DNA from 2 places in the Sphingomonas sp. Leaf257 genome. Region 1 is predicted to be linked to the other one. Evidence: riboswitches for the same ligand, from Rfam matches in the RefSeq annotation. Region 1 holds a riboswitch; the other holds the start of a gene.
What was found. Region 1 has a riboswitch for cobalamin ahead of cobW (cobalamin biosynthesis protein CobW). Riboswitches for the same ligand answer to the same signal wherever they lie in the genome.

Region 1 (10,423 bases):
TCGCCAGGACGACCGCCAGCACGCCGTGCTTGATCAACTCGCCCGACACCTTGCCCGACACTGTGTCGTAACGGCTGAAGGTCGCGCCGGGGAATTGCTGGCCCAGCGCGGCTTCTACCTTGCGGACGACGGCGTTGGTCGCGCCTTCGTCATTGGACTTCGGGACCGGCAGGCGGATGCTGATGGTGCGGCCGTCGCCGACCGCCTGGATATTGGCTTCGCCCACACCGAGGCCATCGACCACCGAGCGGACCCGGTCGGCCGAAGGCGGGGAGGGGAATTTCTCCTCGATCATCAGACCGCCGACAAAGTCGACGCCCAGATTGAGGCCCTTGGCGAACGTCACGCCGACCGCCAGCAGGGTGAGCGCGAGCGTCAGCCCGAACGCCCAGCCGCGCAGGCGGACAAAGTCGATGTTCGTGTTGTCGGGGACGAGTTTCAGGAGGCGCATGATCTGTTCTCCTGCCTCAAATGGTGATGGTCTTGGGCTTTTCGCGGCGCAACCAGAGCGCCACGAGCATCCGCGTGAAGGTAACGGCGGTAAACACGCTGGTCACGATGCCGATCAGCAGCACGACCGCGAAGCCCTTCACCGGGCCCGAGCCGAGCACGAGCATGATGACGCCCGAGATCGCGTGGGTCACGTTCGCCTCGAAGATCGTGCGGCTGGCTTCCTTGTAACCCAGCTCGACCGACTGGACGACGTTGCGTCCGCGCCGTCGTTCCTCGCGGATTCGCTCGTTGATCAGCACGTTGGCGTCGACGGCGGTGCCGATGGTCAGGATGAAGCCCGCGATACCCGGCAGGGTCAGCGTCGCGTTCAGCATCGCCATGACGGCCAGGATGACCAGCACGTTGATGACGACGGCGATGTTCGCATAGATGCCGAACCGGCCATAGGTGACGGTCATGAAGATGATGACCGCGACCGCCGCGATCGCCGACGCGAGGATACCGGCGCGAATCGAATCGGCGCCCAGGTCGGGACCGACGGTGCGTTCCTCGACGACCTTCAGGTCGATCGGCAGCTTGCCCGAGCGCAGCGAGATCGCCAGCTGGTTGGCGCTTTCGACCGTGAAGTTGCCCATGATCTGGGCACGACCACCCAGGATCGGTTCGTTGATGTTGGGGGCCGACAGCACCTGACCGTCGAGGATGATGGCGAAGGGCTTGCCGGTGTTCTCCTGGGTGATCCGCGCGAACTTGCGGCCGCCCTGTGCGTCGAAGGTGATCGCCACCTGCGGCGCGTTGGTCTGCTGGTCGAAGGCCTGCTGCGCGTCGATCAGCTGGTCGCCCGAGATGATGACCGGCCGCTTGACCGCGATCACCGGCGCACCCAGCGGATTGCCCGGATAGGGCAGGACCTGGCTGCCTGCGGGCGCATTGCCCTTGGCCACCTCGACCGGGTTGGCCGTGGTGTCGACCAGCTTGAATTCCAGCTTGGCGGTCTTGCCGATCAGGTCCTTGAGCTGCTGCGGATCCTGCAGGCCGGGCACCTGCACCACGATGCGGTTGCTGCCCTGTTGCAGGATCGTCGGTTCCTTGGTGCCCAGCGCGTCGATACGGCGCCGCACGACCTCGGTCGCGGTCTTCATGGCGGTATCGACCGCCTGGGTCAGGCCCGCCTGGGTCGGCTTCAGGACGAAGCGCGAGGTGTCGACGACCTGGATATCCCATTCGCGCTGGCCGGTCATGCCCGCCCCGCCGCCGGTGATCGACAGCAGCCGCTCGCGCGCCGCGTCGACCTGGGCCGGATCGCGCAGCATGAAGCTGAGCTGTCCGCCGCGCACCGAGATGTCACCGATATCGATACGCGGATTGCCGCGCCGCATCTCGGCCGCGACCTGGTCGCGCATCGTCTCCAGCCGGGTATTGGCCAGATCGCCGGTGTCCGCCTCCAGCAGCAGATAGCTGCCGCCCGCCAGATCGAGGCCCTTGTTCACGCGGGGATGCGGGATCGCCCCCCAGCTGTTCGTGACGCTCTCAGGCAGAAAGCTCGGGATCGCCAGCAGGCACAAAGCGGCCAGCAACGCGACGATGGAAGCGACCTTCCAGCGGGGGAAATCCAGCATCGGATCAGTCGTTCGCGGGCTTGGCGGTGGGGTCGATCACGTCGGTCAGCGTCGCCTTGACCACGCGGACGCGGACGTTGGGCGCGATCTCGACCTCGACCAGCTGATCCTCGACGCGCGTCACCTTGCCGACGATGCCGCCCGCCGTGGTGACCTGATCGCCCTTCTTGACCGCCTCGATCGACGCCTGCAGCGTCTTCATCCGGCGCTGCTGCGGGCGGATCATCAGGAAATAGAAGACGACGAAGACGAGGAGCAGCGGCGCGAGGCTGAGGAACGAGGCGGCTCCGCTCGATGCGGCGGCGCCGGATGCGGCTGCCATCGCGGCGACTGGGGCGGTGATGGGAATGAACATTCGGACCCGTCTATGCTGAATGGGCACGGGTACCGGCCGACCGTTGACGATCGACAAGCCCCCATGTCGGATAGCCTGCCCGCTACCATCGCAGGCGGACAGGCGCAATGGAGAGGCGGATGTGGTGTCGGCAGTATCGCAACATCAAGGCTTGCATCGCGAAGAAAACCCGCCTAGAGGCCGCCGCTCGGTCGGGGCGTAGCGCAGCCTGGTAGCGCATCACACTGGGGGTGTGGGGGTCGCAGGTTCGAATCCTGTCGCCCCGACCAATCTTCTACTGACATCGGTGGACGACGACGAAGCGGGCGAAAGCCCGCTTTTTTCGTTTCTGGCGTTTTCTGCTTTCACCGTGGAGTGAAGCGCGGGAGGTTTGGCTTCACGGCGGACCAAAGCGATCCAAGCTAAATGGCGGCTATTAGGTGGGAGGCGGACGTTGTACATGCCGGCTGCCGTGTTGCACAGGGCCATGCATGAGAAGATCAATCCCGCTCGTCGTCGGCCTCATGCTCCCGTTAAGCGCGTGTTTGAACAATCAGACCATTGATGAAGAGATCGCCAGTAAGTGCGGCATCTCTGTCAGCGAGTATCAGCGAGCAGAAGCCAGCTTGGACACGGGTCACGATGGGATGGCGATCCATGCTGGCCACTGCCGTCTAACCCGGACTTCTAAGGGTGTGATCGAAGGGACGGTCGGCGACGGCTCGTGATGGGATCGTGGCTGCCAATTTCCGCGCCAGGGCGTTAGATGCCTTTTCACTTTAGCCGCTCAACGTCAGTGGCTTCGCTCCCCATGTGACGCACGAACGCCCCGCGTAGATCGTCCAGATGGCTTTGCCACTTTGCTCGATCATCGTTGGGATCGATTCCATCGGCTGCGAAGAGCCAGCCAGCAAATTGATCGGCTGTGACTTCTCCGCTCTCGGGCAGTAAGTCGGTGACATGCAGAGGCTGGCCATCAACTACCGAGCCGCACCAGCCCTTCTCCACACAGACTTCGTGCATTAGGGCTTCTAGCGCGGTTCGATCGGTCATGTGTGGAGTATAACAGCGCTCGTTCGCTGTGTCCGCTATGGGCGAAAGCCGCAGCCTCTACCGAACTACAATCCCCGCCGCCGCGATTTGCGACAGCAAATTCGCTCGTACCGCATCCGAAACCGGAGGCAAAGGCCGCGCCGCCTTGCCGTGGCGCAGGCGTTCGCGGTCCTTTTCGTCCGGCTCGACCCGGCGCACCCGCACCGCCGCCTTGCCGACCGCGCGCAGGCCGAGTTGTTCGGCGGCGCCGCGCGACAGGTCGATGATCCGCGACGATCCCGCGAACGGCCCGCGATCGTTGACCCGCACGATGATCCGCCGCCCGGTATCCAGCGCCGTCACTTCGACATAGCTGGGCAGGGGCAGGGTGGTGTGCGCCGCCGTCGCCCAGCCGGGACGGAAACGTTCGCCGTTGGCGGTGCGCTTGCCCGATTCTCCGCCATACCAGCTGGCATAGCCGAGCATGTCATAGGTCGTGTCCTCGGCGGGCACATAGGTGATGCCCCGCACCGTATAGGGCTTGCCGATCCGCACCGGGAAATCGCTGACCGGCCGGTAATTGCCACCCGAACAGGCCGCGACCAGGCAGGCCGCTGCCGGTGTCCATCGGCGCATCGCTTTCCAAACCACCATGGCCTGTCGATTAGGCCTACGGCGCGGCGGGATAAAGCCGTTTGCGTGTCCGTTCGGCGCAGACTATCCCCGTGCTGACCGGCAGCGGCTTTCAGCCACGCCGCCGGACTATCGCATCGGTGCCCCTCGGGGCTTCAAACGGGAATATGGTGCAAATCCATAGCTGTCCCTGCAACTGTAAGCGGTGAGCGCGTGATGCCGGTTCCTGCAACAGGGAACAGCCACTGGAGCCATCCGGGAAGGCCGCATTGCCGACGCTTCGACCCGCGAGCCAGGAGACCTGCCGATGCGAGTCGCTCTTGCCGCGATCCAGGGGATGGTCATGGCCAGGATATATTGTATCATGCGAGCGACGCCATAGGGCGAACCTGAATCGGAACCCGACCCGCCGTGCGCCCGTCGAAGGTGGGGGACGACCGCGACAGCGGAAGGTCGGCCTGAGTCGCAACGGCGCCGTTAAGGCATGATCCGCCCATGTCCGAAGTTTCCGCCCGACCATCGTTGAAGCGCCGCGTCACCCTGCTGATGGGCGCGCTGATCGTCGTGAATATCGCCGTCTGGGGCTGGGCGCTGAGCGTCTTTGCGGGCAACAGCCTGATGCTGGGCACGGCTTTGCTCGCCTATAGCCTGGGGCTGCGCCACGCGGTCGATGCCGATCACATCGCCGCCATCGACAATGTCACGCGTAAATTGATGCAGGACGGCCAGCGGCCGATCGCGGTCGGCCTGTGGTTCGCGCTCGGCCATTCCGCCATCGTCCTGATCGCGGCGACCACCGTGGCGCTGGCCGCCAGTACCCTGTCCGACTTCGAGGCGTTCGGCCAGAGCGGCGGGACCATCGCCACCATCGTCTCGGCGAGTTTCCTGTTCGCCATCGCGATCATGAACCTGATCATCCTGCGCGATGTCTGGACCCGCTTCCGCCGTGTCGCGCGGGGCGAGCCGATGGCGGAGGCCGATGCCGACATGATGTTTTCGGGGCAGGGACCTTTGTCGCGTCTGTTCCGGCCGCTGTTCCGGCTGATCCGGCGCAGCTGGCACATGGCGCCTTTGGGGTTCCTGTTCGGGCTGGGCTTCGACACCGCGACCGAGGTGGCGATCCTCGGCCTGTCGGGTTCGCACGCGGCGGACGGGGTGTCGCTGGCGACGATCCTGGTGTTCCCGGTGCTGTTCGCGGTCGGCATGGCGTTGATCGACACGGCGGATGGGCTGGTGATGCTGGGTGCCTATGAGTGGGCGTTCGTCCATCCGCTGCGCAAGCTCTACTACAACATGACGATCACTCTGGTTTCGGCGCTGGTCGCGCTGGTGATCGGCGGCATCCAGGCGACCGCCTTGCTCGCCGAGCGGTTCGGCTGGACGGCGGGGCCGTTCCGCTATGCGGGCGCGCTCGCCGAGCATTTCAACGTGCTGGGTTTCGCCATCGTCGGGCTGTTCGTGATCTGCTGGGGCGCGAGCTTCCTCCTCTATCGCTGGCGCGGGTTCGCGGCGATGGAGGCGCGAATTGCCAAGCCCGGCGCGGCGGGATAAATGCCGCTGATCGGAGGGTGATAAGCCGTCCGAAGATCGCGCCGGTGCCCGCAAGGGCTTTAAACGGGAATGGGGTGCAAATCCCCGGCTGTCCCTGCAACTGTAAGCGGTGAGCGAGCGATGCTGGTGCTCCTATGAGGGCACGGCCACTGGAGTGATCCGGGAAGGCGCATCCTTTTGCTTCGACCCGCGAGCCAGGAGACCTGCCGGCGTCATGGTCGCTCTTGCCTGGACCCAGGGGGTGGTCGGGGCACGGTTCTCCGTCGGGGAGCGACGAAGCCATGCGGCCGGGGCCGCATCGGTCGCCGGTTCAGCGGGGTGGACGCATGTCGCGCGCCCGTCCGTCACCGCTCCGGCGATCGGCCCCGCGTCCGCGCTCGCTCGTCCGGCGCGTCGGAGAATTACCATGCGTGACCTTTCCAAGGTCCCCGTCACCATCGTCACCGGCTTTCTGGGCGCGGGCAAAACCACGCTTATCAGCCATCTGATCCGCAATGCAGGCGGCCGTCGCCTGGCGGTGGTGGTCAACGAATTCGGCACTTTGGGCGTCGACGGCGACATCCTGCAATCCTGCGCCATACCCGACTGCCCGGCGGAAAATATCGTCGAGCTGGCCAATGGCTGCATCTGCTGCACCGTCGCCGACGACTTCATCCCGACGGTCGAGAAGCTGCTGGCGATGGAGCCGCGCCCCGATCACATCCTGATCGAGACGTCAGGACTGGCACTGCCCAAGCCGCTGTTGAAGGCCTTCGACTGGCCGGCCATCCGCTCGCGCATCACGGTCGACGGTGTGGTGGCGCTGGCCGATGCGGAGGCCGTCGCGGCGGGCCGCTTCGCCCCCGATCTCGACGCGGTGGAGGCGCAGCGCGCCGCCGACCCCAGCCTCGACCATGAAACGCCACTGTCGGAAGTGTTCGAGGACCAGCTGGCCTGCGCCGATATCGTCCTGCTGACCAAGGCGGACCTCGCCGGGCCGGAGGGTGTCGCCAAGGCGCGCGCGATCATCGCCGCAGAAGCGCCGCGCCCGCTGCCGATGGTCGAGGCGGTCGACGGCATCGTCTCCGCCGAGATCGTGCTGGGCCTGGAAGCCGCCGCCGAGGACGACATCGCCGCGCGCCCCTCGCATCATGACGGCGCGGACGATCACGAGCATGACGATTTCGACAGCATTTCGGTAATGCTGGGCGAGGTGGAGAGCCCCGAGGCGATCGCCGCGCGGATCGTGACGCTGGCCGAGCAGCAGGACATCCTGCGCGTGAAGGGCTATGCGGCGGTCGCGGGCAAGCCGATGCGGCTGCTGATCCAGTCGGTCGGCCGCCGGGTGCGCACCAGCTATGACCGCCCCTGGGGCGCGGGCGAGCCGCGCGGCACGCAACTGGTCGTCATCGCCGAGCATGACCGCATCGACCGGCCTTCGATCGAGGCCGTGCTGAAGGGCTGAACACGTGCATCTCGTCTTTCGCGAGAGCCATGGGCTGGAGGAACAGGCCGTTCCACAGGATCTGGGGCAGCGCCCCGGTGACGTGGTCGTGCTGTCCTTCTCCGACAGCGACCTCAGCGCCTTTGCGGCGGGCTGGCGGGCCGGGGGATTCCCCTGGTCGCTGCGGCTCGCCAATCTGGCGGCCTTGGTCCATCCGCTGTCGGTGGACACCTATGTCGAGCAGACGTTGGTGTATGCGAAGGCGATCCTGATCCGGTTGATCGGCGGTGCGGCCTATTGGGAATACGGCCTGCGCGAGGTTGAGCGGCTGGCACGCGAGCGGGGTATCGCGCTGGCGGTGCTGGCAGCGGACGGGCGGGAGGACCGGCGGCTGATGGCGGCGTCGACCGTGGGGGAGGCGGTGGTGCGGCGGTTGACCGCGCTGTGCGATGCGGGCGGGGCGGATGCGGCTGCTCTGGCTTTGCGCGAAATCGTAGCGTTGTCGCCTGCGGCCCTTGCCCCTCCCCAACCCCTCCCCCTGCCGGGAGAGGGGCTTTTGCTCGGCACGACTGCCCCGAGCACGCCCCTCCCGCAGGCGGGAGGGGATGGGGGAGGGCCGTCTCCACAAGTGACGTCGCTCGTGGCCTTGCCCCTCCCCAACCCCTCCCCCTGCCGAGATAGGGGCTTTCAACTGGCCCCCCTCGGAGGTTGGTCCCCGAACGGCCCGGCCTGCCCAGCCGCCACCCTGCTGACCACAACTCGCCCCCGCATCCTCATCACCTTCTACCGCGCCTATCTCGCCGCCGCCGACCTCGAACCCATCGCCGCCCTCCACGCCGCCCTGGCCGAACGCGGCTTCGACCCCGTCGCCCTGTTCATCCCCTCGCTGAAGGCCGAGGGCGCAGGCCCCTGGGTCGCGCGCTGGGTCAAGGCTCTCACCCCCGCCGCGATCCTCAACGCCACCGCCTTCTCGGCACGCGGCGAGGATGACGCCACCCCACTCGACGGCGCGGGCGTGCCGGTGTTCCAGGTCGCGCTCGCCACCAGCGACCGGGCGGGCTGGGAGGGCGCCGCGCGCGGCCTGTCGCCCGCCGACCTCGCCATGCATGTCGTCCTGCCCGAAATCGACGGACGCCTGTTCGCGGGTGTGGTCAGCTTCAAGCAGCCGGGAGAGCGCGACCCCGACTTCGATATCGCGCTGCGCCTCCACCGCGCCGAGCCCGAGCGGATCGCGGCGGTGGCGGACAAGGTGGCGGGCTGGGCGAGGCTGGCGATGACCCCGGCGGCGGAACGGCGGCTGGCCATCCTGCTGTCGACCTATCCGGGCAAGGACTGGCAGGCCGCCCATGCGGTCGGGCTGGACGGCTTCGCCTCGACGGCGGCGATCCTCGCCGATCTGCGCGAGGCGGGTTATGATGTGGAACCGCAGGCCGATCTGCCCGCCGCGCTGCTCGGCAACCGGATCGCCTGGCCCGTCGCCGCCTATCGCGAGGCGATGGCCGCTCTTCCCGAAAGTCTGCGCGCCGACCTTGCCGAAAGCTGGGGCGCGGCGGAAGAAGACCCGCTGGTCGAGGGCGACCAGTTCCAATTCCCCGCCCTCATGCTCGGCAAGGCGATCGTCGCGCTCCAGCCCGAGCGCGGACGACGCGAGGCTCGGGCGGACGAGTATCACGACCTCTCGCGCTGCCCGCGCCATTCCTATGTCGCCTTCTATCTTTGGCTGCGTGCGCAGGGGATCGATGCGCTGGTCCATGTCGGCGCGCATGGCACGCTGGAGTGGCTGCCCGGCAAGGCGGTCGCGCTGTCCGGCGCCTGTTGGCCCGAGGCGCTGACCCGCGACTGGCCGGTCCTCTATCCCTTCATCGTCAACGATCCGGGCGAGGCGGCGCAGGCCAAGCGGCGGCTGGGCGCGGTGACGATCGGCCATGTCCCCCCGGCGCTGGTCCAGGCGGAGACCGGCGCGGGGCTGGGGCGGCTGGAGGCGCTGCTCGACGAATATGCCAATGCCGATGGCCTCGACCCCGCCCGCCGCGATCGGCTGCGCGAGAGCATTGCGGAGGAGGCGGATAGCGTCGGTCTGGGCAAGACGCTGGGATTGGCGGGGGCGGAGGATCCGTTGGCGCGGATCGACGCATTCGTCTGCGACGTGAAGGACAGCCAGTTCGGCAAGGGGCTGCACGTCTTCGGTCGTGGTGAGCAGGGCGTGGCGGAGCGGGCGGGGTTGCTCGCCGGGCTGGATGGAAAGCGCGTTTCGGCGGGGCCTTCGGGTTCGCCCTATCGCGGGCGTGCCGATGTGCTGCCCACGGGGCGCAACCTTTACGCCATCGACCCGCGCGCGGTGCCGAGCCGGGCCGCGCATCTTCAGGGCGTCAAGCTCGCCGAGGAGCTGATCCGCCGCCATATGCAGGAGGAGGGCGATCACCTGCGCACCCTGATCGTCGACCTTTGGGGATCGGCGACGATGCGCACGGCGGGCGAGGAATTCGCCATGGCGCTGCACCTAATCGGGGTCGAGCCGGTCTGGGACCACCGCTCCGAGCGGGTGACGGGGTTCGAGGTGATGCCGCTGATGCGCTTCGACCGGCCGCGCGTCGATGTGACGTTGCGCGTCTCGGGGCTGTTCCGCGACGCCTTTCCGCATCTGGTCGCGCTGTTCGGGCAGGCGGTGCGCGCGCTCGGCCAGCGGGACGAAACGGTCGAATGGAATCCGTTTCTCGGACAGGCGACACCGCACGTCTACGGCCCGGCGCCGGGACGCTATGGCATCGGGCTGGACCCGAATGCGGGCTATGACGAAGCGGCGCGGATCGAGGCGGGGCAGAGCTGGCTCGCCGCTTCGGCGACCGCGCTCGACGATGGCGACCGGCGCGATGCGGAGGGGATCGCGGCGCGGGTGGCGGCGGCGCAGGCGTTCGTCCATCTCCACGACCTGCCCGAAAGCGATTTGCTGCTCGCCGCCGATTATGCCGCGCATCAGGCGGGTTTCGCGGCGGCGCGCGTGGCTTTGGGGGAGGGCGCGGCCTCGCTCTATCATCTCGACACCCGCAACCCCGCCAGCCCCAAGGCGCGGACGCTGGCCGAGGAGATCGCACGCACCGTCCATGCCCGCGCCGCCAACCCGCGCTGGGTCGAGGGGATGATGGTGCATGGTTTCCGGGGTGCGGCGGAGATCGCCGCGACGCTCGACCATCTGGGCAGCTTTGCGCATCTGGCGGAGGCGGTGCCTGCCGCGCTGATCGACCTGTATTGGGATGCGACCTTGGCGCAGGATGCCGTGCGCGACTTCATGGCACAGGCGAACCCGGCGGCATTGAAGGCGATGGAGGCGCGCTTTGCGGCGCTTCATGCCGCGGGGCTGTGGCGGACGCGGCGCAATTC
Region 2 (10,423 bases), on a different contig from region 1:
CCTGCGGCTCGACGGTGCCGGGCAGACGCCGCTGTCGGTCAAGGTCGATGGCGTTGCGGTCAACGACTGGCGGATCGAGGGCGAGCAGCTGGTCGTGCCGCTCACCGGCGATTCCCATGTCGTCGAGACCGAGGTGTCGATCGCGCCCGAAAGCAACACCCAATTGATGGGTCTCTATGCCTCGGGCGGCAATCTCTGCACCCAGTGCGAGGCGGAAGGGTTTCGCCGCATCACCTGGTTCCCCGACCGGCCCGATGTGCTGAGCGTCTACCGCGTGCGGATGACGGCGGATCAGGCGCGCTACCCGGTGCTGCTCGCCAATGGCGATCCGGTGACCCAGGGCGAGAATGGCGACGGCACGCATTGGGCCGAGTGGCACGACCCCTTCCCCAAGCCCTCCTATCTGTTCGCGCTGGTGGCGGGCGATCTGGCGGTCAACGCCTCGACCTTCACCACGATGAGCGGACGCGAGGTGCGCTTAGGCATCTGGGTGCGCGCGGCCGACATCGCCAAGACCGACCATGCGCTCCACGCGCTGAAGCTGTCGATGGCGTGGGACGAGCGCGTCTATGGCCGCGAGTACGATCTCGACGTGTTCAACATCGTCGCGGTCGACGATTTCAACTTTGGCGCGATGGAGAATAAGGGGCTGAACATCTTCAACAGCCGCTACATCCTGGCCGACCCCGACACCGCGACCGATTACGATTATGACGCGATCGCCGCCGTCGTCGCGCATGAATATTTCCACAACTGGTCGGGCAACCGGATCACCTGCCGCGACTGGTTCCAGCTTTCCCTGAAGGAAGGCTTCACCGTCTATCGCGACCAGTGTTTCTCCGCCGACCAGGGATCGGCCGCGGTCAAGCGGATCGAGGATGTGCGCGGCCTGCGCGCCAGCCAGTTCCCGGAGGATTCCGGCCCGCTCGCGCATCCGGTGCGCCCGGAAAGCTATATCGAGATCAGCAATTTCTACACGGCGACCATCTATAACAAGGGCGCCGAGCTGATCCGCATGATGGCGACCATGTTGGGGCCGGTGAAGTTCCGCGCCGCCACCGACCTGTATTTCCACCGCTTCGACGGCACGGCCGCCACCTGCGAGGATTTCGTCGCCTGCATGGAGGAAGCGGGCGGCATCGATCTGTCGCAATTCCGCCTCTGGTATTCTCAGGCGGGCACGCCGCGTGTCTCGGCGGGCCTGTCCCACGAACCCGGCGGGGGCCGCGCCGAGCTGCGCCTCGCCCAGCATGTCCCCGCCACGCCGGGGCAGACCATGAAGCAGCCGATGCTGCTGCCGCTCAAGGTCCGTTTGTTCGGCGCGGAGACCGGCCGGCCGCTGACCGACGAGACGCTGGTCCTGCTCGACCAGGTGGCCGAGACGATCGTGTTCGAGGCCATCACCGAGCGTCCCGTCCTGTCGATCAATCGCGGCTTTTCCGCCCCCATCGTGGTCGAGAGCGACCGGACGGCCGAGGACCTGGCCTTCCTGTCGGCGCATGACGACGATCCCTTCGCCCGGTACGAGGCGATGCAGCAGCTGATGCTCGACACGCTGGTCGCGGGCACGATCCATGGCGAGATGAAGGGCCAGGCGGTGATCGACGCCGTCACCCGTACGCTGGAGGCCGAGGGGCTGGAAACCGCCTTCCTCGCCGAGGCGGTGCTGTTGCCGTCGGAGAATTTCATCGGCGACCAGCTCGCCACCGTCGACCCGGACGCGATCCATGCCGCGCGCGAGGCGCTGCGCACGCAACTGGGCCAGGCGCTGCTGCCGACCTGGCGGCGGCTTTATGCCGAGCTGGCGCAGGGTTCTTACGTCTATTCGCCCGAGGCCAAGGGGCGGCGGCGCCTGCGTAATGTCGCGCTCGGCTATATCGCGGCCAGCGGTGCGGAAGACGCCGCCGCGCTGGCCTTCGCGCAGTTCGAGGCGGCCGACAATATGACCGACCGGCAGGCGGCGCTGACCACGCTGGTCAATTCCGACGCGCCCGAGCGCGAAGAGGCGCTGGCGCGTTTCCATGCGCGCTATGCCGGTAACGGGCTGGTCCTCGACAAATGGTTCCAGACCCAGGCGCTGTCGTCCCGCAGCGACACCGGCGCGGTGGTCGAGCGGCTGGTCCGGCATCCCGACTTCACGCTCGCCAACCCCAATCGGGCACGGGCGGTGCTGGGGGCGTTCGGGGTGAACCAGCGCGCGTTCAACGCCGCCGACGGTTCGGGCTATCGCTTCCTGTCCGAGCAGTTGATCGCGCTCGACCGGCTCAACCCGCAGACCGCCGCCAAGCTGCTGCCGCCGCTCGGCCGCTGGCGCCGGTTCGACGCCAAGCGCTCGGCCCTGATGCGCGCCGAGCTGGTGCGGATCGTCGAGACGCCGGGCCTGTCGAAGGATCTGTTCGAGCAGGCGTCCAAGAGCATCGATTGATCCTCCCCGGCACGGGGAGGGGGACCGCCCGCAGGGCGGTGGAGGGGGCTTTCCTCGTAGGAACGTCCTTGCGGCACTCCCCCTCCACCATGCTGCGCATGGTCCCCCTCCCCTTTCAGGGGAGGATTATTCGGCCTTCAAAAACCCTTCCATCACGATCCAGCGATAAAAGGCGTCGAACCAGCCGGTGCTGGTCGTCTTCTTCGGATACATGCCAAAGCCGTGGCCGCCCTGGCCGTAGAGATGGAACTCGACCGGCTTCTTCGCGGCCATCCACTGGTCGATCAGACCGAAGCCTTTGCCCGCGAACAGCGGATCGTCGGCGGCGATCGCGGCGAACATCGGCGGCGCGTCGGCGGGCACCGTCATCGGCTGGAGCGGGCCATAGATGTCGCCGATAAAGGCGGGCTTGGCCTGTCCGTCGAGGACGGTCGCGACGGTCAGCATCGCACCCGCCGAAAAGCCGACCATGCCGATGCGGGTCGGATCGACCTTCCACTCGCCCGCCCGCTGGCGGACCAGTGCGAAGGCGGCGCGGGAATCGGCGATCTGGGGCGCAAGGCCCTTCAACGCCTCCTCCGGGTTCGGCCGCGCGGCGGGGCGCGCTACGCTGGAGAACATTGCGGCCATCGACTTTTCGAACTCGCCCATATCCGCAGGTGTCTGGTTCAGCCGATATTTCAGGACGAACGCCGCGATACCGCGATCGGCCAGCGCCTTGGCCACGTCCCAGCCTTCATTCTGCATCGACAGGGTACGGAAACCGCCGCCGGGCGCGACGATGACGGCGGCACCGGTCGCCTTGGCGGGATCGGGCAGGAAGGGAGTGAGCGTCGCCTCCGTCACGTTGCGGGCAAACACGCTGTTATACTGGCTGTGCCAGCTTTCCTTTTTCTTCGCACCCGGCAACGGTCCGGTGTTCAGCGGAATGGCGGTCGGCTGTGCGGGTATGGCGATCGGGGCCATCTTGTCGGCCTGCGCCATGGCGGGTGCCGCCACCGAGAGCGTTAGCAAAGCGGCCAGCGCATGGCCGGCCCAGCGTTTGGACTTCATATCCCCTCCTATCCTCCGTGGGTTATGTCCCTACGGTCGGACGGGGATGGTACGCTTCGCGGCGTAGGGCGCAAGGGGTAATGTTAAGGCTAACAAGGAAGCGTGGCCTTCGACTTCGCTCAGCCTGAACGGCTTTTGTTTCCCCAACCTCCGTTCAGCCTGAGCGAAGTCGAAGGCCAAGGAAAACCCTCAGAACAACCGCCCCCCATTGGGTACAGGCAAATCCGGCGCGATCAGCACCACCTGCCCCTCCGCATCGGGAAAGCCCAGGGTCAACACCTCGGACATCATCGGCCCGATCTGGCGCGGCGGAAAATTGACCACCGCCGCCACCTGCCGCCCCACCAGGGTCTCCGGCGTATAATGCCGCGTGATCTGCGCCGAGGAGCGCTTTACGCCGATCACATCGCCGAAATCGATGGTCAGCTTGATGGCGGGCTTGCGCGCTTCGGGGAAAGGTTCGGCGGCGATGACGGTGCCGACACGGATGTCGACCGCCAGGAAATCCTCGATCCCGATACGGGTGGCGGGGGCGTCAGAAGTCGACATTGTCGTAATGCGACGGCGGGGTGACCATTTCCATCCGCTCGGACAGCAGCGGGCGGAAGGAGGGGCGGCTCTTCAGCCCGCGATACCAACGCGCGGTCTGTTCATGCCCCTTCCAGTCGATGCCGCCCAGATAATCGGCGACCGAAATCTGCGCCGCCGCCGCCAGATCGGCGAGACTCATCGTCGCCCCGCCCAACCAGTTGCGATGGTCGAGCAGATAATCGGTATAGTCGAGATGGCCGACCGCCGCCTTCATCGCCTCGCGCAGGCCCTTGGCATCGGGGCTTCCGGTGCGTGCGACGCGCTTGACCATACGTTCGTGGAGCAAGGGGCCGGTCACGTCCTGATAGAAATGCGTGTCGAACCACGTCACCAGCCGCCGGATCTCGGCGCGGCCGACGGCGGTGCCGTTGATCATTGCCGACTTCTCGACCGTTTCCTCGAAAAACTCGCTGATCGCCATCGAGTCGACCAGCAGCACGCCGCGTTCCTCGTCGACCATCACCGGGGTCTGCCCGGCGGGGTTCATGTCGAGAAACTCGTCGCGCCGCTGCCACGGCGACTCGCGCACCAACTCGTATCCGACGCCCTTCTCACCCAGCAACAGCCGGACCTTGCGGGAAAAGGGACAGAGCGGGAATTGGTAGAGTTGCCACATGCCGCCCACTTAAGCGGGCGGGACGCACGACGCCAACCCCGATGGCGCGCTTTTCACCCTTTCCCACGCGCAGGGCGGCGCTTTCATCATTTTCCGCGCGCCGGGCGACGCAGGCGCCGCTGCCCAAGCACGACCCCGCTGATCGACAGGACCAGGCCGGCCAGCGACCAGAGCCACATCCAGCCGGTCCAGACCCAGTAATGCGCCGTCAACCAAGGCCAATCCCAGGTGTGGAGCAGCGTATAGACCCAGCGATAGGCGCGCCGCGTGCCGTCCTGCCGCTCGACCAGCGCGCCGCTGACGGGATCGATATAGAGCCAGGTCGCCGCCGCATCGTCGAACCGCAACCGCCAGAGCGGCAGCCGTGTTGCGTCGGTCCAATAGAAGTCGGGTCGCGCCAGCCACTCGCGCGCCACCCGCCGTCCGCCGGGCACCAGCATCGCCGCGCGCAACGGATCGACGGCCCGGGCGGGGGTCAGCGTCGCCTGCTCCAGCCAGTGCGGATGCGGCGACGCGCGATCGATCGCGATCCGCGCGAACCCCGCGTCCCCGCTCCACTCGACGGTGCGCGCATCCGGTGCGATCCGGGCCAGCCGGTTCAGGTCGCGCGGCCGCCCCGCCCGCCCGGCATAGGCCCGCATCGCCGCCACAGGCGCCTCGCCCCCGGCAAAGGCGTGCCCCGGATCGACCGACAGCCAGCCGCTGACGATCCAGGTCGTCAGCATCGCAGCCCCCGCCAGCCCGCTGACATGGTGCCAGAGCATCCAGCCGCGATAGGGCGTCATCCGCCCACCCCGATAGCGCCGCCGCCCCACCCGCAGTCGCAATATGCCGATCCACAGGCCGGTCAGTGCGACCGCGATGCACGGGCCCGCCACCCACATCACCGCCTGCCGCCAAGTCTCCCGGTCGCGACGCAACACGGTCGGGTAGATCCAGTGCGGCACCGAGCCCAGCCAGTTCCAGAACCGCTGGCCCCGCGTCGTCCGCTGCACCGGCTGGCCGGTCAGGCCGGAGATATAGAGTTCGGTCCCAGCCGCATCGGCCAGCGCGACCTTCCACAAAGGGCGATGCCGGTCGAAGCCGTTCGCCACCGTCCATTGGTCGTCCACGATCCGCTCGACCTGGCGAACCGGCCCCGCAAACCGGGTGGCGACGCGTGCGGCGAGTGCGGCATCGACGGGAGCGACCGCTCCGCCGTCCCCTGACAGGATGCGGGTGTCGCCATCGCGGCTCTCGATCCGCCAGACCGGTGCGGCGTCGCGCATCTCCAGCGTGATCCGCCGGGCGTCGGGCGCCACGGGCGCTCGGACGACCCGCTCCCAGTCGATCGGTTGCGCGCCCTTCCAGCTCTCCGCCGGTTTGAGCGACGGATAGGGCACATAGAGCATCACCAGCCCGCTGGCGAACCACATGGCGAAGAACAGGCAGGTGACGATCCCGACCCAGCGATGGGTGAGGAAGGCGAGCCGCAAGCCCGCCTTCCCCCAGGACCGGTCAGAATCCCGCACGGACGCCGATGTCCAGCGCGCGCGGGCGACCCAATATCCATTGCTGGTCGCCGTACGCCGTCACCGCATAGGGTTTGTCGAACAGGTTATAGACACGGACATCGACCGCCAGATGCGGCGTCAGCGCATAGGACAAGGTCGTGTCCACCGTCGCATAGCCGGGGATGCGGAACGCCTCCCCATTGTCCGAAAAACGCCGCCCGACATAACGCAGCCCGGCGCGCGCCTGCAGCTTCGCCGAAGCATCCCAGCGCAGCCAGAGATTGGCCAGAGCCTCGGGCACGTTCGGCGGGGTGCGGCCGCTATAATCCACGCCGCCGGAGCGAAAATCGTCGAACCGCGCATCAAGCAGCGTGCCGTTTGCGTCGATCCCGAAGCCCTGCGGCAGATCGAGCGTCACCGCCGCCTCGACGCCCTGCGACGATCGCTGCCCGACCTGCTCGACGGGGCTCGCCAGCGTGCGCTGGGCGAGAAGCCCGGTCTTGACGATGCGATAGGCCGCCAGCGTGGCGGTGCCATGTCCGTTCGCGAACAGCCACTTGGCCCCCGCTTCGACCTGGTTTCCGCGCGCGTTGCTATACTGCACCTGCCCGGTCGATACGGTGGTCAGGGTGCCCAACGGATCGACGCCGGTGGCATATTGCGCATAGAGCGACAGGGTCGGCACCGGTTGATAGACCAGCCCCGCGCGCCACGTCGCGTTGCGGAACGTCTTTTCCAGCACGAAGCGATCCGGCGTGGCGACGGTCCAGCGACGGACATTGTCCACCTCGTAACGGACGCCGCCGACCACCGACCATTTCGGGCCGAGCGTCACCCGATCTTCGGCAAACACCGCCAGCGCGGTGGTGCGGGTGCGGTAGCGCGGGGCGATTCCCTGCGTATCGAGGAAACGGCCGGGATCGAAGGCGAAGGGATCGACCGCATCGACCTGCTCGACCGAGCCGAAGTCGTTCTCATGGGTGAAGCGGACCAGATTGGCGTCCACCCCGACGACCAGCGCGTTGGCGATGCCCGGCGCGAGTCCCGTGCGCCACGTCACGCTGGCTTGATCGCCCCATTGGGTCAGGTCGTGGCGGATGCCGTAATTGCTGCTTCGGCGGATCGTGGCCGGAATGCCCGTCGATCCGTCCGCGCACGCGCCGCTCGCACCGACCCAGCAATAATTCTCCAGGTTACGCCAGAAACGGTCGCTGGTCAGGACATAAGCGATGTTGGACAGACTGACCGCATTGCTCGGCGTCCAGTCGACCCGGATCGAGGCGCGGTCGTCGCGGAACCGCATCCGCCCGTCGCCGACATTATAGTTGCGGTCCCGCACCCGAAGGTCGAGCCGCCCGTCGATCAGCGGGGTGCCGAAATAGGTCATGGGCCGCTGGTCGCCATGATCGCCGCGCACCGTCACCGCCAGTGTGGAGGACGGCGTCCAGCGCAGCGTCCCCGACAGCGCAACACTGTCCGAACGCCCCCGATCGACATAGCCGTCCGACCGGCGATAGCTGGCATCCACGCGGTAGCCGAGCGTCGGGGTCAGCGGCCCGCCCAGCCCGGCGGCGGCGCGGAAACTGTCCTGCCCGCCATAGCCGATCTCGGCCTGGCCATGGGTCTGGGCGGTGGGCGCACGCATCACGACATTGACCGCGCCGCCCAGCGCGCCCTGCCCGTAAAGGACCGAGGCAGGGCCGCCCAGCACATCGATCCGCTCCACCATCCAGGGATCGGTCGGAAAGGTGATCGTCCCCGCCGCCGGGAACAACCGCACGCCGTCGACCAGTTGCAGCACCGATCCCTGCCCCGAAAAGCCGCGCGCGGCCAGCGCGGTGCCGCCATTTCCGGGATTGGCGACGCTCGACAGGCCGGGCGCACGCGTCTCCGCCTCGACGATCGACACATCGCCGCGCGCGCGGATCGTACCGCCATCGAGCGAGGCGATGCTGGCGGGCGTCTCCAGCGGTGTCAGGCCCAGGCGGCTGCCGGTCGCATTGGGTGTGTCGAGCGCCTGTTTCTCCCGCGTGCCGATCACCAGCACGGTGGCGTCACCCCCCTGCTCCTCGGCCTTTTGCGCCCTTGCCTGCGCCGCCCCCAGCAGAAGCGCCGCGCCACTCCACAGGACCATAGGAGCCTGTCCGAATATGTTACGATATATCATTTCAAAGCCCATAGCGTCTTGTCGCGAACAAGCCGAGGCCTTGCCGCCCGATTTCGGGCAGCCAGGTGCCCTGCGTGCGGCACGCCGTTTTCCGCATTCCACAGGGCCACCCATGCGCCTCCGCCACTTATGGCGTCGCTCGTCGGAACAGACCTAGCCTCGACCATCCCCTGGACCGGGCATGAGCGACCTGACGCCGGCAGGTCTCCTGGCTCACGGGTCGTCGCGGACGGATGCGCCTTCCCAGGTTGCCCCAGTGGCTGGATCGCGCCCATGGCCGATCCGTGCATCGCCGCTCACCGCTTACAGTTGCAGGGACAGCCGCGGATTCGGAGCCAGGCCCCTCACCGTGTTCCCTTTTAATCTCCCTTGTCGGGAGAACCGGCGCGATCATATCGCCGGATCATTCCGGCCCCGTATCGCTACGCGGCGGCGATGGAGGGCGTCAAGCGGGATGAGGTCGCGGCGTCCTTGCGCTATGGCGGCGGCATGGCACGCAGGAACCGTTATCTGATCGCGACGATGCCCGATGGCTATGTGAAGACGATCGGCCCGACATCGCAGCCCTTCACCCATTATTGGCGGATCGTCGCCGATCTGGGCGGGGGCAGGACAGAAGTCTTCTGGGGCCATGCCAAGTCGCGCAAGGCGGCGATGGCGAACGATGCCGCCATGGCGGAAGCGGTGCGGCAGCGCGGCTGGGTCGGGTATCGCTTCGAGGTCGTCGAACTGGTCGAGGCGGATGCGCCACCCGAAACCATGAAGAAACCCTCCCCCGGTAGGGGAGGTGGCAGGGCGAAGGCCTGACGGAGGGGTGTCACCCTCTCGAGAGCAGGACACCCCTCCCCCATCCTGCAGATGGTCCTCCCCCCTGCAGGGGAGGAATGGTCGGAATTTACCTCTTGGGCTTGTCCTGGCCCGAGGCGTCGGACACCGCCGCACCGGCCGAACGCAGGTCGCGGCCCGCGCCGTTCACGGTGTTGCAGGCCGACAGGGTCAGGACGGCGAATAGGGTAGCACCCAGAGCGATCTTCTTGGTCATGACGATCTCCTCGAAAAGGGGGTGCGGCGGGCCCGGTACGCCGGCCCGCCGCGGGTACTCAGCGCAGACGACGGCGGCCGGCCGCCGTTGCGCCAAAGGCGTAGGCACCGGCGCCGACCAGCAGCGCGAGCACCAGGAGGAACGAGGTGTTGGCACCGGCCCCGGCGGCAGCGGCGGCCTGCTTGGCCTTGGCGACCGCTTCGTTCTTGGTCTGAACGAATTCGGCCTTGGCCTGATTCACCTGGGCCTGGGCGCGACGCGCGGCCGCGACCGACCCCGCTCGCGTGCTTCCTCGATCAGGCTGGGGGTGGCATCCGCCACCTCGCCCGCGACCGACTGGTCACGACCGAACAGATGCTCGGCGCTGCCGGCGACCTGATCGGTGACGCCTTCCACCTTCCAGTCGCGGCTGTCGACCGCATCGCCGATCGTCTTTTCCACCTTGCCACCGAAATGGCGCGCATTGCCGTGCAGTTCATGCGTGCTCATCATTCGTTTCCGAAAATGCAAGGAAAGGGCGTCAGGGAGCCACGCCGCAGGTGGCGGCGGCCTTGCCGACTTCCAGTGCGATCTTCGGGTCCTTGATCTCGCCCGCGACCCGGATCAGATCGCCTGCGGTCAGCTGGCCGGGATTGGGATCGTCACGGCGATAGGCCGCGGCGGCATTGCCCAATTGTTGCAGTTGCCCCAGCGACAGGTTGCGTTCCAGCCGCTGGCCGACACAGGTCGAACGCTGGCTGTCCAGGCCATAGCGCTCCAGCCCGGTGGCGATCCGCGTCGAGGGCGGGGTGCACGCCACCGCGACGAGCGCGATGCCGATACTTGCGAGGATTTTGGCCACCCGGTTGCTCCCATGCGACCGGCGGCGAAATGCGACCGATCTGGCCGGGTACAACTTATGATAATTTAAGCCGTTCCTGGTATTTTTTGCGGGAATGGTTGGTAGTCTTCTACCAGTTTCGAGCCGCTGGTCGGCATATGCGCCGGGATGCCAGCACCATCACGCCATTGATGAACGCGGCAGCACCGCAAAGGA

Region 2: it holds a riboswitch for cobalamin, as region 1 does, so the genes downstream of both, ASF14_RS04935 (TonB-dependent receptor) here and cobW (cobalamin biosynthesis protein CobW) in region 1, are expected to answer to the same signal.

The regions. Positions count from the first base shown of each region.
Region 1 is NZ_LMMH01000008.1:53,128-63,550, reverse strand. Features, by position in the region: gene secF (protein translocase subunit SecF) at 1-451, opposite strand, end outside; gene secD (protein translocase subunit SecD) at 468-2,072, opposite strand; gene yajC (preprotein translocase subunit YajC) at 2,077-2,427, opposite strand; tRNA gene ASF14_RS06945 (tRNA-Pro) at 2,620-2,696, shown strand; gene ASF14_RS06935 (hypothetical protein) at 3,181-3,429, opposite strand; gene ASF14_RS06930 (septal ring lytic transglycosylase RlpA family protein) at 3,517-4,092, opposite strand; cobalamin riboswitch at 4,193-4,394, shown strand; gene ASF14_RS06925 (HoxN/HupN/NixA family nickel/cobalt transporter) at 4,567-5,622, shown strand; cobalamin riboswitch at 5,648-5,847, shown strand; gene cobW (cobalamin biosynthesis protein CobW) at 6,029-7,066, shown strand; gene cobN (cobaltochelatase subunit CobN) at 7,071-10,423, shown strand, end outside.
Region 2 is NZ_LMMH01000003.1:215,310-225,732, forward strand. Features, by position in the region: gene pepN (aminopeptidase N) at 1-2,425, shown strand, start outside; gene ASF14_RS04915 (alpha/beta hydrolase) at 2,552-3,478, opposite strand; gene ASF14_RS04920 (tRNA-binding protein) at 3,668-4,027, opposite strand; gene ASF14_RS04925 (glutathione S-transferase family protein) at 4,014-4,685, opposite strand; gene ASF14_RS04930 (PepSY domain-containing protein) at 4,772-6,160, opposite strand; gene ASF14_RS04935 (TonB-dependent receptor) at 6,183-8,312, opposite strand; cobalamin riboswitch at 8,527-8,746, opposite strand; gene ASF14_RS04940 (hypothetical protein) at 8,835-9,152, shown strand; gene ASF14_RS20620 (entericidin A/B family lipoprotein) at 9,241-9,387, opposite strand; gene ASF14_RS04945 (hypothetical protein) at 9,446-9,628, opposite strand; gene ASF14_RS04950 (CsbD family protein) at 9,625-9,879, opposite strand; gene ASF14_RS04955 (hypothetical protein) at 9,908-10,228, opposite strand.